Regions from separate parts of the Micromonospora sp. WMMD1082 genome, predicted to be linked through region 2. Evidence: riboswitches for the same ligand, from Rfam matches in the RefSeq annotation. Region 2 holds a riboswitch; each other region holds the start of a gene.

Region 1 (5,907 bases), 3.2 Mb from region 2:
GCGGTACGCATCATCAACACCTCGCGATCGGATGCGGTTCGTCGAAGGTGAACGCGAGAGCCGGCATGCGTCCAAACCTATCCGGCGGGTTGGGGCGCCGCAGCGGCGCCGACGGCCGGGGGCCGTGAAGCGCGCCACGTCGTCCGATCCGGACGGTCGGCCGGGGGCCGGCTCATCGGTGCGGCGTTGGCCGCCGACGACTGCGCCACCGACGACTGCGCCGCCGACGACTGCGCCGCTGACGACTGCGCCGGTGCGCGGTCGGGCTCAACGCTCGGCGGCGCCGGCCACCGGCTCCCGGGTGAACAGGGCCAGCAGGTCGCCGACCTGTCGATCGGCCTCCGCCGGGTGACGGAACCGCCCGGCGGGGTTGAGGGTGTACTCGTTGCGCCGGCCCACGCGGGTGCGGTGCAGGTAGCCGCCCGCCTCCAGGTCGGCGACGATCGCCTGGGCGGCGCGCTCGGTGACCCCCACCTCGGTCGCGACGTCGCGCAGCCGGGCGGTGGGGTTGCGGGCGATGGCGAGCAGCACGTGGGCGTGGTTGGTGAGGAACGTCCAGTTCCGGGTGCTCTCTCGATCGCCAGTGGTCGCCATGCCCGTCATCGTATGGCCTGTCGTTCGGGTTTTCCGGGTCGCGCGGTCGCCTCGCGTTCCGCTCCGGCCGGCGCAAGCGTCGACAGATGCATGAAACGCATATCACGTATAGCTTGACCTGTGTTGCAGTGCGTGTGACGGTGATGGCAGCCCGCGACCGGCGTCGGCCGGGTTGACCAGGCGTTCCACCGAGAGAATGAGGTGTAGCCGGATGAGTCGACCCGGATCGCTCGGCGCGCAGCCGGGGCCCGAACGCGAGCTGCTGACCGCGGATCTTCCCGGCGCCCCGCAGCGGGCCCTCGCCGAACTGATCGCCGGCAACCGGCGGTTCGTCACCGACACGCTCCGGCACCCGAACCAGAACGCCGGGCGCCGCGCCGCCGTCGCGGCCGAGCAGCACCCCTTCGCGGTGATCGTCGGCTGCTCCGACTCGCGGCTCGCGGCAGAGATCATCTTCGATCGTGGGCTGGGTGACCTCTTCGTGGTCCGCACCGCCGGGCACACCATCGGACCGGAGGTGCTGGGCAGCGTGGAGTACGCGGTGGCCGTGCTGCGTACGCCGCTGGTGGTGGTGCTCGGGCACGACTCGTGCGGCGCCGTGCAGGCGGCCCGCGAGGCGACGGCCACCGGTACCGCACCCTCGGGCCATCTGCGTGCCGTGGTCGACGCCGTGGTGCCCAGCCTGCGCCGCGCGCAGGAGGCCGGGGTGGGAGAGCTGGACGGGATCGTGGACATCCACATCGCGCGGACCGTCGAGGCGATGCTGGACTCCTCCGCGACCCTCGCCGCCGAGGTGACCGCCGGGCGGTGCGCGGTGGTCGGCATGTCGTACCGGCTGGCCGCCGGTGAGGTGCGGGCGGTGGCCGCGGAGCCCGCCGAACTGGCCGGCGCGGTGGCACCGGCCGGCTGACCGGGGCGCCCGGCGTCCGACGGCCCGGGCCCCGGGTCCGACGGCGAGGGCCGTCCCGCCGGATGGCGGAACGGCCCTCGGTGCGTCGCGCGGGAGCGCTCAGAGCATCGACACGTGGACGTGGTCCGTGTGGTTCGACGGGCCGCTGTAGGAACTCCAGCCGGTCGCCGGGAACCAGATCTGCCGGTTCCAGATCACGTAGTAGATGCCCAGCCGGTCGGCGTTGCGGACCAGGAATGCCGCCAGGTTGTTGCCGTAGATCCGGGTGTCGTTGTTGTGCCAGGGGCGGAAGCCGCTGTTCTCCAGCGACCAGTCACAGGCCCGCCCCTTGGGGTGCTCGAACTTGTCGCCCGGCCGGAAGCAGCCGACGAACCGGTTGAAGCCGGCCCGCTTGACCTCCTTGTACATGTGCAGCGTCCGGGGCGTGATGCAGCCCGACGTGGTCGGGTCGTTCTGGTTGCACGACTCGGACTTCCAGCCGCCGTCCGACGCCCGGTTGGGGCCGACCCGGGCCACCGGGGAGGTGGCGTCCACCAGTCCGCCGGTGAGGCCGACACCGCCGACCAGCCGGAGCGACTTCTCGGCCTCGGACTTCTTGCGCGCCATGTCGTTGGTCAGCTTCTGCTGCTCGCGTACCTCGGCGTCGAGCGCGAGCTTGGCCTGCTCGGCGCGGAGCTTGACCGAGTTGACCTCGCCCAGCTTCTTGCCGTTGACCAGGTTCAACTCGTCCAGTGCGGAGGCACGGTCGATGAACGAGTCGGGGGCGTTGCTCTGCAGGAGCATGGCGATCGCGCCGACCCGGCCCGTCCGGTACGACTGGGTGGCGATCTGGGCGACCTGCGGGGAGATCGCGTCCAAGTCCGCCTGGGCGCGGCGGACCTCCACCGCGTACTGGAGCTGCTTCTTCTTGGACTTCTCCAGCTTGGCCTTGGCCTTGGAGAAGTCCCGGTTGGTCGCCTCGATCAGATCGTTGAGCATCGGCGGGTCGTCGTCATGCTGCGCGGGCTTGGGGTTCGTCGGCGCGGCCGTCGCCGGCACGGAACCGGCGAAGACGGCGAACGCGGCGAACACGGCCACCACGGGTGTCAACCAGCGGCGTAGGGGTGCCGTCACTGTCGTCCCTTCCATCGACCGCCGACCGGGTTAGCTGACGGGTTCGGGACGGAAGTGGTCCCTACCGCTCTCGCGGATTCACCCCACGTACCTGGGTTCCCGGCTCGCCTGGCGGCGATTGGGCGGCGGCACCGCAGGCGCCGCTGCGCGCCTTCGGCGGTGACCGGCAGTGAGGTTACCCGACAGTCCATCGGTGCTTCTACGCCCCGAACCCGGCTAGATGCGTCATTTCGTAATCGCGGTGGGTGACCAGCGACACGAAACTCGGCCGCATCGTCGGGGGTGGTCACGCTGAGGAGTGTCACCATGTGCTGTCGGTGCTCCTGTCCGGGTCGGGCCACCCCGTGCGGGTGGCGGGGGACGTGTTACGGGTGGGTGGGGTGCTGAGGGCGTGGAGCGCCTCGGCCCGGTCCGTCGCCGGCCGGGGGACTGCGGGGGTGGGCTCGCCGGTGGGACCGCCCGCCTCGACATGGCTGGCGGTGCCGCCGCGACCGGCGGTGCTGACCACCACGGCCAGGGCGGTGGTCAGTGGTACGGCGGCGATCAGCCCGAGGGTGGCCACCACGCTGCGGACGATCTCCGTGGTGAGGAACTCGCTGGTCACGATCTGCCCCAGCGCGCGGGTGTCCGCAGTCAACAGGAGCAGCAGCGGCAGCGACGCGCCGGCGTACGCCAGCACGATGGTGTTGACCACCGAGGCGATGTGCGCCCGCCCGACCCGGGTCGCCGAGCGGTACAACTCGCCGCGGGAGAAGTTCGGGTTGGCGTTGCGCAGCTCGGTGACCGCGGCGGCCTGGGTGACCGTGACGTCGTCGAGCACGCCCAACGAGCCGATGATGATGCCGGCCAGCAGCAGGCCGTGCAGGTCGACATCGGCCCGGAACATGGACAGCGTGGTGGCGTCCTCGCTGCCGAATCCGGTCAGGTGGGTGGCCCCGGTGGCGGCCAGCCCGAGCAGCCCGGTCAGCACCAGGGCGCCGAGCGTGCCGAGGACGGCCACCGACGTCTGCACGGATATGCCGTGCGTCAGGTACAGCACCACAAACATGATCAACGATGCGCCGACGATGGCGACCACCAGCGGCGGCTGGCCGGCACTGATGCCGGGCAGCACGAAGGTCAGCAGGATGGCGAAGCTGGCCGCGAGGCCGGCCAGCGCCGCCAGCCCGCGCAGCCGCCCGAAGGCGACGATGGCGGCGGCGAAGAGCACGGCCAGCCACACCAACGGCTTGCCGCGCTGGTGCTCGGCAATGTTGTAGGTGCTGATCGAGGGGTCCTCCGGGTCGATCAGCGAGACCAGGATGATGTCGTCGCCGACGCTGACCCGGGGTGCACCGGGGCCGGCCGGGATGGGCGTCTGCACGTCCCGGTCGGCGTCCGGGCCGCTCTGCACCCGGACGGTGGCCGTGCCGCACGGCCCCTCCGCCGTCGTCGGAGTGCCCTCCGGGACCGCGGGGTTGGGCGGGCAGGGTTCGCTCACCACCCGGGTGACCGTGCCGTGGTAGCGGGGCGCGTCGTCCGCTGCCTCCGGCCGCGGCGCGTCCCGGGGCCAGAGCACGAGGGCGGCGACCAGGGTGGCGAGGAGCAGGGGGACCACCGTCACGACAAGGATCCGCCGCACCCCGGGCGGGGCGGGCGGAGCGGAACGGGTGTGGTCGGCGCCCATTCAGTGTCTCCCAACGATTTCAGGGCGGAATACGTGTCGATGGGCGAGACGGTTCAGTGTCGCCGGACGACCGTGGCGACGCGCGGCCCGAATGGCCTGAGCGTGGCGTGGTGGCTGCGTACCGTAAGCCGGATGCGGGCTCTCGGCGGCCGCCGAGGGTCGGCGGGGGCGGGCGCCCGACAGCGGGCGCGGGCCGCAAGGCACGGGTTTCGGCTGGCCATCGTGTGCGAATGGTAACCAGCCGCAGATCGGAACGCAGGTCGCGAGCGCGTGTCGCGGTACCCGACCCGGGTCAGCCGCGCTTCATCAGGCGGCCGACGGCGGCCATCATCTCGGTGGCCATCTCGTCGGCGCGGCCCTCGGCGGCGCCTTCGTGCATGCAGTGCCGGGCGTGCCCGTCGAGCAGACCGAGGGCGACCTTGTCCAGCGCGGCCTGGATGGCGGAGATCTGGGTGAGCACGTCGATGCAGTAGCGATCCTCGTCGACCATCTTCTCGATGCCGCGTACCTGGCCCTCGACCCGGCGTAGCCGGGCGAGCAGCTGGTCCTTGCTGGCGGTGTAGCCGCGGATCGGCGTCGGTGTGGTCATGCCAGCAAGGATAACCTACCCCCAGGGGGTATGGTACGGTCGACCGGTCGATACCCCCGGCGGGTATCCGGACAGTGTGCTCGACCCGCCTCGCGCGGGTGAAGGAGAGGAGAGGTTCCATGGTCACCACGACGTACCAGGTGCAGGGCATGACCTGCGGGCACTGCGTCAGCGCGGTCAGCGCCGAGGTCGGCGCGATCCCCGGCGTCAAGGACGTCCAGGTGGATCTGGCCGCCGGCCGGGTCACCGTCACCAGCGACCAGCCGCTGACCGACGACACGGTGCGTGCCGCCGTCGACGAGGCGGGATACGAGCTGACCGGCGCCTGAGACTGCCGGAGGTGAGGAACCGAGGAGGCACGATGAACGCGGCGACGAAGCTGAGCGGCTTCGCGCTCGGCCTCGCGGCGGTGTTCGGCGCGGCGTACGGGGTGGGCCAGATCACCGGTCCCGCGAGCGTGGTCGTCGCCGACCACGACAGCGAGGGCACCGGCCCCGGGGACGGCCACGACACGGGTGCCGCCGGACACGACGCGGGCGGCGAGGGGCCTGACCAGGGGGCGGGCGGGCACCTGCCCGGCGGGCTGCTGGTCTCCGACCGTGGCTACACCCTGGTGCCGGTCGGTGCGCCGGCAGGCGAGTTCGCCTTCCGGATCACCGGCCCCGACGGCGAGCCGGTGACCGGGTACGACGTCAGCCACGACGAACGGATGCACCTGATCGTGGCCCGCCGCGACCTCTCCGGCTTCCGGCACGTGCACCCCGAGATGGCCGCCGACGGCACCTGGCGGATCGCCTCGCCACTGGGCTCTCCCGGGGTGTGGCGGGCGTTCGCCGACTTCATCCCGACCGGCGGCGAGCCCATGACGCTCGGTGTGGACGTGACCGTCCCCGGTGACCTGGTCGAGCGACCACTGCCCGCCCCGGCGAGCAGCACCACCGTCGACGGTTACACGGTCACCCTCGCCGGTGAACCCCAGCCCGGCCACACCACGACCCTGGCGCTGACCGTCAGCCGGGCCGGCGCGCCGGTCAC
Region 2 (5,907 bases):
CGATCAGGTTCCGGTCGAACGTCTCCTCCGGGGAGTTGACCTCGAACGGGTCCTGCCGGGCCCGCATCAGGATCCGCTGGTGCATCGCTGGCTCTGCCTTTCGTCGGTGCGTCTGGGGCCTCATGCCCCGGTCCGGCGCCTCACCCCCATCGGCCGCAGGTGACGGGGCGGTGTCCCTTTCGGGTCTGGGAATAGTAGGCCACGAGGCCGCCGGATGAAACCCGCGTGGTCGCGGGTGTGACGCGCCCAATTCGAGGCGGAGTGCCCGAATGGGTAGGGTGCCCGGATGACCAGCACCGCCGCCGATCGACAGGCTCCCGGCGTCGGACGTGGCGACGCGAGCAGACTGCCGTCGCTGACCGGCCTGCGGTGGGTGGCCGCGCTGCTGGTCTTCGGCTTCCACGCCGGCACCATGCGGATCATCGCCGAGCCCGGCCCGCAGGCGGTGGTCGGCGAGATCTTCACCCTGGGCCTGTCGGGGGTGCAGTTCTTCTTCATCCTCAGCGGGTTCGTGCTGGTCTGGTCGGCCCGGCCCGGTGACTCCCGGCGCCGGTTCTGGCGGCGCCGGTTCGCCAAGATCTACCCGAACCACGTGGTGATGTGGGCGCTGGCCATGCTGGCGATGCTCTGGTTCGCCGATCCGATCAATCCCGTGGCCGCGCTGGAGAACCTCTTCCTGGTGCAGGCCTGGGATCCCCGGCCCGGCCACTTCTACAGCGTCAACAACGTGAGCTGGTCGCTCTCCTGCGAGCTGTTCTTCTACCTGTGCCTGCCGCTGGCGCTGCCGGCGGTGCGGCGGGCCCGGCCGTGGATGCTGTGGGCCGTGGTGATCGCGGTGCCGCTGCTGATCCTGGCGCTCTGGCCCGGGCAGACGCTGGTGCCGGAGCAGAGTCGCTGGTGGTTCACCCAGGTCTTTCCGCTGGTCCGGTCGCTGGAGTTCTGGATGGGCGTGGCCGCGGCCGAACTCATGCTGCGCGGGCGCTGGCGGGGGCCTCGGCTCCCGCTGGCCAGTCTGATCTTCGTTGCGACCTGGGTGGCGGCCTCCCAGTGGATCCGGGCCGAGTTCTGGGCGGCGCTGCTGTCGGTGGCGTACGTCCTGGTCATCGCCGCGGCGGCGGACGCCGACGTGCACGGGCGGCGCTCGCCGCTGCGCTCGCGCCCGATGGTCTGGCTCGGCGAGGTCTCCTTCGCCTTCTACCTGGTGCACGTGTTCGTGATCACGACGATCCTGCGGCTCACCGGCGACTGGGGGACCGGTCTGCCCGGCTGGTGGGGTCCGCCGGCCGTGATCGGCTTCCTCCTGCTCACCCTCGCGCTGGCCGCGCTGCTGCACCGCTTCGTGGAACAACCGATGATGCGCCGGCTGGCCCCGCCCCGGGTGGCGCGGGGCGGATCACCACGACCACCGGCGCCGGGCGGTGCGCCGGGAGGCGCGGCACCGCGACAGCGGGCGCCGCGCGGCGACAGGAGCCCGACGGCGTACCCCGACCGAGAGCGAAACGTCCATCCAGGACAGTGACCCGAGGGGCCAGTGACCTGCGTAGACGCGTGCTGGCGACGACGCGCCGGCGCACGCGACACGCCCGGTGACGGTGCGATCGGACGGCCGTGGCGGTAGCGTGACGATGTGCCTGACGTCGCGCCCGCCCGTCCTCTGTGGTGGCTGGCGCGCTGGGCCGCGCGGCTGCTGACCGGGTTCGCGGTCGCCGCCGCCTTCACTCTCGGCGCCTGGGCGGCACCCGCCCCGGCCGCACCCGCCGAGCGGCTCACCGCCACGGTCTCCATCCCGCCGCCGGTCGAGGCCGTCGTGCCGCCGGCGCCCGCCGGGTGGGACCTCGTCACGCCCCACGAGCTGGTCGACCCCGCCGCGCCGAGCGTTCGCGGTGCCGCTGGTCACGCCGACCCGGGCGGTGTGACGGGATCGGTGCCGGCGACGCCCGCCGCAGCGCGGCCGCCGGTTCCCGCGAAGGTCACCGCACCGATCCCGCCGCTGGCGGCGGCGGTCGTGGCGGGGGCCCACGCGACCCGCGCCCCACCCCGCTCCTGACCCCATCGACCGTGCCGCGCGATCCGGAGGCGCCCGCGCCACCGTCGCCAGCCGCGCCGGTACGCCGTCCTGACGTCGCGCCCGCGCCGCCTCCTGAAGCCGCGGCCGGTCCGCCATCCGGCACCGCCCACGCCGCCTCCTGACGTCGCGGCCGGTCCGCCGTTCGTTCGGCACCGCCCGCACTGCCCGACCCCGTGTTCGTGGCCCCGCCACGACGATCCGCTGCCGGTACGGCCGCCGTCGCCGCACCGATTCCCCGCGAGGTACCGACATGGAGAAGACCGTTCTCTACCAGTTCCTGATCGAGGTGCCACGGGCCGCCGCCATCTGGTCGGTCCTGCTCGTGCTCGCGCTGGGCGTGCTCACGGCCCTGGTCGCGCGCCCCGAGCCGGCCCTGCCCGCCGACGAACCCGCCGACCGGGGCGAGGATCCGGCCGCGACCGAGGCGGCCGACCTGCGCCGCTACGCCGGTGAGGTGGCGGTCGCGGCGACCGGCGCCGCCCAGAACGCCGACCGGCGGCGTACCGGGTGGCGGGTCGCCCAGGCGGAGCTGGACCGCGCCTGGGCCGCGTACGACGAGGCGGAGTCCGCGGTCCGGCGGTTGGCCGGCACCGCCGGTCTGCCCACCCCGCGTACGCCCCGCACCCCCGCCGAGTACGCCGCCCGAGAGCGCTGGCTGCACCGCGCCGCGATGGCCGCGCACTGGCGTGGAGACCTGACCGCCCGGCAGCTCAGCGACGTGCTGGCGCATCGGGCCGGCTGGGATCCCCGGCGCCACCCGGCCGAGCAGGAGATCGTCCTGGCCCGGGTGGTACGCGACAGCCGGCTCGCCGCCTACCGGGCCGCCGCCGAGCGGGAGCGCGAGTTGTGGCGGGCGGCGGAACTCGCCACCGAAGCGGCCCGTACCCTCTCCGCGGAGGCGTACGCGGCCGCCGAGCGGCTGCGGCCGAACCGTCTTCCCGCCCCGCGCCGGGCCCCCGTCGGCCACCCGGTCGCGATCCTGCGCTGGCGGCCCGCCCGGTTGGGCTGAAGATTCGGTGAGCCGGGTCACAGCCACCCGGAAATCGGTCACTGCGCGTAGACGGGTCGATTACCGCAGCAATCTTCGTGGGCATTGTCCACGAGCCGTCCGGTTCTCACCTGAAAGCGCTCGGAACGCCATGGATCCCATTGAGCGACGACAGTGGCTGGTTACCCGAAAATTGCCGCGCTGGATCATGTTTAGCCAGCTCAAGCGGGGTTGGCTTACCAGTGACCGGCCAGTAGTGTCGGCGCGTCCGGTGCGGTAACCGATCGCAAAAGGCGACGCCGCGCCGACCCGCTCAATCGTGATCTCACGAACCGGGGACCCACTGCACCACTGGGGTGAATCCGCGAGCCTTGGCCCGCGGTAGGGCGATCTTCCCGCCCGAATCCGTCAGCTAACCCGGTCGGCGGTGTCGGAAGGAGTTTCCACCTCGTGCAGTTCGTTGTGATTCCCCCGCTGTTCCCCCGCCTCCACGGCACTGCGGTGCCCGTGCTCGCCGGCCCGACCGCGAGCTGATACCGGCCATCGCCGCCGCCCGGTGCCCCGGGCACATCCCCTTGCACGGTCCATCCGCGTCCCCCGGGTGGTCGCCGGCACTGCCTGCCGCCGACCGCCGGAGACGTGTGCGCCGTGCGCCCCTGAGCCCCGTGGAGGATCTCCGTGAAGCACACTGTCCAGCGCCAGCTCCGTCGGCTGGCCACCGAACGCCCGTACCGGATCGTCGCCGCCTCGGCCGCCGCGCTCGTGCTGGCGACCGGCGCCGGTGCCCTGCTCACCGGCACCGAGGACACCCCGGCCACCGAACAGACCACGACCACCACCGCCGAGTTGCGCGGCGACACGGCGGTCTCCCGTAGTGACGCCCGGGGCGAGCAGACCCCGTCGACCGCGCCGAGCAGCGCGGCTCCCGCCAGCGCCGCCGCCTCTCCGTCGCCCTCGCCGAAGGCCACCTCCGCCACGCCGGACCCGGACGCGACCAGCAAGAAGGCGGCGCCGAAACCGCCGGCGTCGAAGCTGCTGGACTACCAGTACCAGGCCCAGACGAACGGCTACTACTGCGGCCCGGCCGCCGTGCGCAACGCGCTCAGCGCCGCTGGCATCGAGCGCAGCCAGGACGCTCTGGCCAGTCAGCTCGGCACCACGTACGCGGGCACCAACTCGGCTGCGGACACCACTCGCGTGCTCAACGCCACGGTCAAGGGCAGCCCGTACCAGACCACGATGATTCGCGGTGGCGCGGCCACCCCGGCCCAGATGGATCAGCTCCAGGCCGACGTCGTGGCGGCCATCACCGACGGCCGGGGTGTCGTGGTGAACATCGCCGGCAGTGCCACCGACACCAACGGGGGCTGGCACTCCTTCCCCGGCGGACACTACGTCGCGGTGGTTGGCTACGAGGACGACGGTCGGCTGGTGCGGATCGCCGACTCGGCCAACGCGTCCTACCCGTCGTACTGGATGACCACCATCGACCTTGCCAACTGGGCCGCCACCCGCGGTTATTCCGCCTGAGGTCACGAGCTGCCGCAGGTGGGGCCTTCCCGTCAACGGGAGGGCTCCACCCGCGGTAAGCCGGACTCCGTCCGCGCGACTCAGTACGCGGCGGTCAGGTCGGCGAGACGCTGGTAGAGCCGGATGGCCGTGGGCTGGTCGAACTCCGGGCGGGTCAGCGGCACCGGGGTGCCACGGCGGAGCGCGGTCAGTGGGGCGGCCGGCGGCTCAGCCAGCAGGGCGGCGAGCTGCGTGGCCGGGACGTCCGGTGCGGATCCGAAGAGGGCCGCCGCCGCGCCGATGAGGGTGCGCATGGGCTGGCGGAACTGACGATGCATGCCGCTGTTGACGAACATCGGGTTGTACAGCACGTACCGGATGGGACTCTGCGCGTCGGCGGCGGTGAAGCCGACCCCGAGCAGGTCGTTGGCGCGGGTGCCCTGCAAGATGGCCGTGAGCATGCGGTATCCCCGGCTCAGTTGCAGGTCGTCCCAGTGGATGCGGCCGCCGGGGATTCCACCGGTGCCGCAGAGGTTGACGATGATCGGCGCCGGGGCGCGTTCCAGAGCCGGGCGGAGCCGTTCGGCGAGCAGGTAACGGCTGAGGACGCCGATGGCGAAGGTCTGTTCGAAGCCCTCGCTGGTGAGAATCCGCCGCGGGTCGAAGCGTCCCGCCGACAGGATCAACACGTCGATCCGGTCGGGCAGCCGGGCCGCCAGCGCGGCGGTCTGTCGGATCGACGTGAGATCCGCGTCGGCGCTGCCGATCGCGATGACCCGGTCTCCGCCCTGCCGGAGCTTGTCGGCCAGCGCCCTGCCGATGCCGCGTGTCCCACCCGTGATCACCACTGTGCGCATACTTCATGGTGGAATCCGGCCGGCTCGCGCGAAAGAAGGCACATTGATGTCACCGGTACTGCGACTTCCCGTGACCCCGGCCGACCACGACGCCTGCGCCGCGACCGACATCCTGCGCCGGGTCGGTGAGAAGTGGAGCGTGCTGATCCTCGCCGTGCTCCAGGACCGCCCGTACGGCTTCAACGAACTCGACCGCGCGGTCCAGGGGCTGAGCAGGCGGATCCTCACCCGGACGCTGCGCCTGCTGGAAGGTGACGGACTGGTCAGCCGTCGGTCGACGGCCGAGCGGGTCGAGTACGCGCTCACCGACCTGGGCCGCTCGCTCCTGCCGTTGATCATCGCCCTCGGCGAGTGGGCGGTCGCCCACGCGTCGGACATCGAGCAGGCGCGCGCCCGGTCGCGGGCGGCACCGGGACCACCGCCGTCGCCGATCCGGCATGACGTGCCGTCGGGCGTGGTCGGGGTCTCGGGGGCGACGCCGTGAC
Region 3 (5,907 bases), 2.7 Mb from region 2:
AGACCGCCGGCGCCGGGGTGCTGGCCCGCTGCGGTGCCTGGCGCCCGCCCCAGACCCTGCTGCGCGCCCTGCGGCCGAGCATCCGCTGGATGCTCTTCGGCGACCGTTGCGACCCGACCGACATCCGGCTGGTGACCTCGGCCGTGGCCCGTGCCTCACTGCGGTCGATCGGCGGCTTCCGGGCCTCCATCGGCACCCAGCACCGCCTGGCGACACTCGCCGCGCTGGCCCACCTGCCGGCCGCGGCCCTGGTCGGCGACCGGGACCGGCTCACTCCGCCGCCGTGCGCGGAGTCGATCGCCGCCGTCCTGCCGGCCACCGAGCTGACCGTCTGCCCCGGGGCCGGGCACATGCTGATGATGGAGCGCCCCGACGAGGTCAACGCCGCCGTCGCCGGCGTGCTGCGCCGGGTCCTCGACGTCACCGCCACCCGCATCCCCGCCCGGCCCTGACCGGTGCCCTTTCCTGGCAGTTGCGGCGTGGGGCGTAATCTCGTGCGGTTGGCCGGGCGGCGTCACGAGGAGAGCGAGCGGTGGATCAGAGCACCCTGGATCAGGAGATCGCCGCCGAGCAACGGCATCTCGACCGGGTGTACGCGCGACTGGCCGAGCTACGCCGCTGGGCGGTCAACGCGGAGCAGGAGGGCTACCGGCTCGCCCGGGTCGGCAACTTCGGTGCGCTGGTCGAACGCGACGCGATGGTCTTCCACGCCGCGCAGCGACGCCACCTGCTCGACGCCGAGTACGAGGGACTGGTCTTCGGCCGGCTCGACCTGCGCGACGGGCAGACCCTCTACGTCGGGCGGCTCGGCATCCGCGACGAGGACGCCACGACGCTGGTGGTCGACTGGCGGGCACCGGCCGCCGCCGCCTTCTACCGGGCGACCCCCGCGGAGCCGCTCGGCGTGATCCGGCGCCGGACGATCCAGTCCAGCGGTGAGCGGGTCACCCGGATCGAGGACGACCTGCTCGACCCGGACGCCGCGCCGGCGGACATGCCGGTGGTCGGCGACGGCGCGCTGCTGGCCACCCTGTCCCGCACCACCGGTCGCGGCATGCGCGACATCGTGGCGACCATCCAGCGCGAGCAGGACGAGGCGATCCGTTCCCCCGCGTCCGGGATCACCCTGGTCTCCGGCGGGCCGGGCACCGGCAAGACGGCGGTGGCGCTGCATCGCGCGGCGTACCTGCTCTATGCCGACCGCAGCCGGTACGCCGGCGGCGGCATCCTGGTGATCGGCCCGTCCTCGGTCTTCGTCGAGTACATCGCCTCGGTGCTGCCGTCGCTGGGCGAGGACGCCGCCACCCTGCACTCGCTCGGCACGCTCTTCCCCGGGCTGACCGCCACCCGCACCGACCCGCCGGAGGTGGCGGCCGTCAAGGGTTCGCTGCGGATGCGGCGGGTGCTCGAACGCGCCGCCCGGGACGGGGTGCCCGACTCGCCGACCGAGCTGCGCCTGCTGTACCGGGGCCAACTGCTGCGGCTGGAGCGGGCCGAGTTGGACGCCATCCGGGACCGGGCGCTGCCCCGGGGCGCCCGGCGCAACGAGGTCCGCCGGGCCGGCTTCGACGGCGTGCTCGCCGCGCTCTGGGCGCAGGCCCGCCGGCTGGGCATCGCCGGGCTGCCGGAGCAGCGGGCCTTCGAGGACGAGCTGATCGACCGGACGGACTTCCGCGACTTCCTCAAGGCATGGTGGCCACGGCTGCATCCGCGACACGTGCTCGCCTGGCTGGCCGATCCGCAGCGGCTGCGCCGGTACGCCGGCGGCCTCCTCTCCGGCGCCGAGATCCGGCTGCTCGGGCAGGCGTACCGGGAGCTGGTTGTCAGCGGGCCCAGCATCGCCGACATCGCGCTGCTCGACGAGTTGGACGCACTGCTCGGCAAGCCGGTGCGCCCCGCCCGCGCCAAGCGGGATCCGTTCCGGCTGGCCGGCGGGGTACGCGAGCTGAGCACCTTCGCCGACCGGCAGCGGGCGGCCCGGCAGGCGGCCCGGGAGCGTCCCGAGGACTACCGCGACTACGCGCACGTCGTGGTCGACGAGTCGCAGGACGTCTCGCCGATGCAGTGGCGGATGATCGGCCGGCGCGGGCGGTTGGCCTCCTGGACGGTGGTGGGTGACCCGGCGCAGACCGCGTGGACGGGCGATCCGCAGGAGCTGACCCGGGCCCGCGACCAGGCGCTGGGGCGCCGTCGGCGGCACCGGTTCACCCTTACCACCAACTACCGCAACTCGGCCGAGATCTTCGCGGTGGCGGCGGCCGAGATCCGCCGGGCGTACCCGGATCTCGCCCTGCCCACCGCGGTCCGCTCCACCGGGATCGAGCCGATCCAGCTCGTGGTGCCGGCGCAGGAGCTGGCGGCCACGGTCGTGACCGCCGCCAGCGCCCTGCTCGGGGAGGTCGAGGGCACCGTCGGAGTGATCACTCCGGTGCCGCGTCGGGACGAGGTCGCGGCCTGGCTCGGCGGGCTCGGCGGGGAGCGCCTCCAGGTGGTGACCAGCCTGGAGGCCAAGGGCATGGAGTACGACGGGGTGGTGCTGGTTTCCCCGGGCGAGATCCGGGCGGAGCCGGGCTCCGGTGTCCGTACTCTCTACGTCGCGCTCTCCCGGGCCACCCAACGGCTGACCACGATCGAGCCGGCGGTGCGGCCCGAGGTCTGACGGTTGCAGACATAGCGATGTTGGCATAGATCGGACCTCGACCCGGTGCAGGGCGGAAGGTGTCTGGGTGGGCGCGGGTCATGACCACCACCACGCTGCGGTGTCGAACGCCGCACACCGCCACTCCGGCCGGCTGTGGGCGGCGTTCGCCCTGCTCAGCACCCTGATGGTGGTCGAGGCGGTGACCGCCCTGCGGACCGGTTCGCTGGCCCTGCTCTCCGACGCCGGGCACATGTTCACCGACGTGTTGGGCATCGGGATGGCGCTCGCCGCCATCGCCGCCACCCGCCGCGCCGACACCGACCCGCAGCGCACCTTCGGGCTGTACCGGCTGGAGGTGCTCGCCGCGCTGGCCAACGCCGTGCTGCTCTCCGGGGTCGCGGTGTACGTGCTGGTCGAGGCGGTACGCCGGTTCGGCGACCCGCCCGAGGTGCTCGCCGGCCCGGTGCTGGTGGTGGCGGGGCTCGGCCTGCTCGCCAACGTGGCCGCGTTCGCGCTGCTGCGGCCCGGCGCGCGGGAGAGCATCAACCTGCGCGGGGCGTACCTTGAGGTGCTCGCGGACCTGCTCGGCTCACTCGGCGTGATCGCGGCCGCCCTGCTGATCACCGTGACCGGCTGGTGGTGGGCCGACCCGCTGGTGGCGGTCGCGATCGCCACGTTCATCCTGCCCCGGACGTGGCGCCTGGGCCGGGCGGCGGTGCGCATCCTGGTGCAGGCCGCCCCGGAGCACCTCCAGGTCACCGCGGTGCACGATCGGCTGGTCGCGGTGCCCGGCGTCGCCGGCGTCCATGACCTGCACGTCTGGACGCTCACCTCCGGCATGGAGGTGGCCTCGGCCCACCTGACTCTCACCTCCGGCGCCGACGTGGCCGTCGTGCTGGCGGCGGCCCGGGCGGCACTGCACGAGGACTTCCAGATCGAGCACGCCACCCTGCAGATCGAGCCCCGAGCGAGCAGCGGGAACTGTGGGGCGGTCGAGTGGTAACGGGACAGCCCTGAGAAAAGGGACCTATTGTTGGCTTTTGTCTGGTTTACTAGTCAGGTAACCAACACCAGGAGTCACACCAGCTGCACCGGTCACATCAGCACCGGTAGGCTCGGACCCGGCCTCCGCCAGGCGGCGCCCACCGGTGCCGGCGGCGGCCGCCGCCTAATCGCCCGCCAGGGCGAACCGGGGAACCATGTTCCTGGGGTGCATCCGCGTCAGCGGTAGGGATCTTCCGTCCCGAACCCGTCAGCTAACCCGGTCGGCGGCTGACGGAAGGACATGTGCATGCCAGCAGTGGCAACCGTGAGACCGGCCGCCCGGATGGCGGCCCTGATCGCCGGCGCGCTCGCCCTCGCCCTGGGCGTCGCGCTCGCCCCCTTCGCCCCCGCCGCCGCGGCTGCGGCTGCGCCGGGACTGCGCGCGGCGGCCCCCGACGACGTGGACGACGAGGGCGGCACCCCGGCACTCCGGGCCCAACTGGAGGCCGCCAGCAAGGGCTACCTCGACGCCAAGGCGGCCCTGGACCGCTCGGTCAAGCGTCAGAAGCAGCTCGCCGAGCAGCTCACGGCGACCGAGGGCCAGCTCACCGAGCGCAGCGACAAGGTCGCCGAGATCGCCGCCCAGGCGTACCGCACCGGGCGGCTGGGCGCCGCGTCGGCGCTGCTCAACAGCGGTTCTCCGGCCGGCTTCATGGATCGGGCGGCGGCGTTGGACGCGGTGGCCGCCAACGAGGACCGTGCACTGCGCGCACTCCAGGACACCCGCGACGAGGTCGACCGGACCAAGCAGGCCCTGGACATCGAGGTCCAGGAACAGCGCAAGCAGGTGGCCGTGATGGCCAAGCGCAAGGACCAGGCCGAGCGGGCGTTGACCGTCTCCATCGAACGGGACGAGGCGGCGGAACGGGCAGCGGCGGCCGAGCGGGCCGCCGCCGAACGGGCGAACAGCGCACCGTCGCGCAGCGGCGGGTCCAGCCCGTCGGCCAAGCCCGCGCCCCGCAACTCGGACGGCTCGTTTCCGGCGGAGTCGTGCAGCGTCAACGACCCCACGCCGGCCAACGGCTGCATCACCCCGCGCACCCTGCACGCCCTGAACCAGGCCAAGGCAGCCGGCTTCACCCGCTACGTCTCCTGCTTCCGCTCCGGCGGCTCGGGCGAGCACCCGAAGGGCCGGGCCTGCGACTTCGCGGCCCAGAAGAACGGCTTCGGCGGGGACGCGACCGGCGGCGACCGGACGTACGGCAACAACCTGGCGGCGTACTTCGTGAACAACGCCGACCGGCTCGCCGTGCTCTACGTGATCTGGTACAGGCAGATCTGGCTGCCCAGCAGCGGCTGGAAGGCGTACAGCGGCGCCCGGGGCGACCCGTCCAGCGACCACACCAACCACGTTCACCTGTCGGTGTACTGACACTTCACCCCGCGCCGGGTGGGCCGTCCAGCGGGCGGTCCACCCGGCGCGCCGGGTTTCCCGCCCTCGCCCGCAGGGCACCGTTTCCCTCGGCGCGCGCCGGTGCGTCCGGACGGTTACCGTCGTCCGATGAAGCGGACATTCCACCGCGAGCGGGAGGAACAGACATGAGCGGCCCCGTCATGGTCTTCGCACCGACCCCGCTGTTGACCGTCACGATCGACCAGCCGAACGACGCGCCGGAACTGCATCTGCACCCCGGCGGGCAGGGGGTCTGGCAGGCTCGGATGGTGCTGTCGCTCGGCGTGGACGTGGTGCTCTGCACGGCGCTCGGCGGCGAGGTCGGGCAGGTGCTGGAGCCGTTGCTGATCAGCGAGGGCGTCGACCTGAGGGTGGTGGCCCGCGATTCCGGTGGCAGCGGCGGCTACGTGCACGACCGCCGCGAGGGCACCCGGCGGGAGGTCGTCGACGTGACCGGCCAGCCGTTGAGCCGGCACGAGCTCGACGAGCTGTACAACCTGGCGCTCGGCGAGGGGTTGCGTTCGCCGGTGAGCGTGTTGAGCGGGCCGAACCACCCGTCGCTGGTCCCCGCCGACCTCTACCGGCGCTTCGCCGCCGACGTCGGCGCCAACGGCGGCCGGGTGGTGGTGGACCTCTGCGGCGAGCACCTCACCGCCGTCCTGGAAAGCGGGGTCTTCTTCCTCAAGATCAGCCACGAGGAGCTGCTCGCCGACGGCCGGGCATCCGGCGACGACGAGGAGGAACTCACCCGCGCGTTGTACGACCTGCACGCCGCCGGCGCCCAGAACGCGGTGGTCAGCCGGGCCGACAAGCCGGCGTTGGCGCTGGT

Evidence for each region. Region 2 has a riboswitch for cyclic di-AMP ahead of O7615_RS33330 (C39 family peptidase). Riboswitches for the same ligand answer to the same signal wherever they lie in the genome.
Region 1: linked by a shared signal. The riboswitch ahead of O7615_RS18345 (hypothetical protein) and the one ahead of O7615_RS33330 (C39 family peptidase) in region 2 are both predicted to bind cyclic di-AMP.
Region 3: linked by a shared signal. The riboswitch ahead of O7615_RS21010 (hypothetical protein) and the one ahead of O7615_RS33330 (C39 family peptidase) in region 2 are both predicted to bind cyclic di-AMP.

What each region holds. Positions count from the first base shown of each region.
Region 1 is NZ_JARUBM010000002.1:3,996,054-4,001,960, forward strand. Features, by position in the region: gene O7615_RS18330 (hypothetical protein) at 1-11, opposite strand, end outside; gene O7615_RS18335 (helix-turn-helix domain-containing protein) at 268-603, opposite strand; gene O7615_RS18340 (carbonic anhydrase) at 806-1,504, shown strand; gene O7615_RS18345 (hypothetical protein) at 1,604-2,617, opposite strand; cyclic di-AMP (ydaO/yuaA leader) riboswitch at 2,621-2,752, opposite strand; gene O7615_RS18350 (YibE/F family protein) at 2,919-4,283, opposite strand; gene O7615_RS18355 (metal-sensitive transcriptional regulator) at 4,576-4,872, opposite strand; gene O7615_RS18360 (copper ion binding protein) at 4,992-5,201, shown strand; gene O7615_RS18365 (hypothetical protein) at 5,234-5,907, shown strand, end outside.
Region 2 is NZ_JARUBM010000002.1:7,241,828-7,247,734, reverse strand. Features, by position in the region: gene O7615_RS33350 (polysaccharide pyruvyl transferase family protein) at 1-85, opposite strand, end outside; gene O7615_RS33345 (acyltransferase) at 287-1,519, shown strand; gene O7615_RS33340 (hypothetical protein) at 1,628-2,047, shown strand; gene O7615_RS33335 (hypothetical protein) at 2,319-3,077, shown strand; cyclic di-AMP (ydaO/yuaA leader) riboswitch at 3,357-3,498, shown strand; gene O7615_RS33330 (C39 family peptidase) at 3,735-4,586, shown strand; gene O7615_RS33325 (SDR family NAD(P)-dependent oxidoreductase) at 4,667-5,422, opposite strand; gene O7615_RS33320 (helix-turn-helix domain-containing protein) at 5,469-5,906, shown strand.
Region 3 is NZ_JARUBM010000002.1:4,536,273-4,542,179, reverse strand. Features, by position in the region: gene O7615_RS21025 (alpha/beta hydrolase) at 1-452, shown strand, start outside; gene O7615_RS21020 (AAA family ATPase) at 533-2,659, shown strand; gene O7615_RS21015 (cation diffusion facilitator family transporter) at 2,727-3,644, shown strand; cyclic di-AMP (ydaO/yuaA leader) riboswitch at 3,797-3,928, shown strand; gene O7615_RS21010 (hypothetical protein) at 3,933-5,057, shown strand; gene O7615_RS21005 (PfkB family carbohydrate kinase) at 5,225-5,907, shown strand, end outside.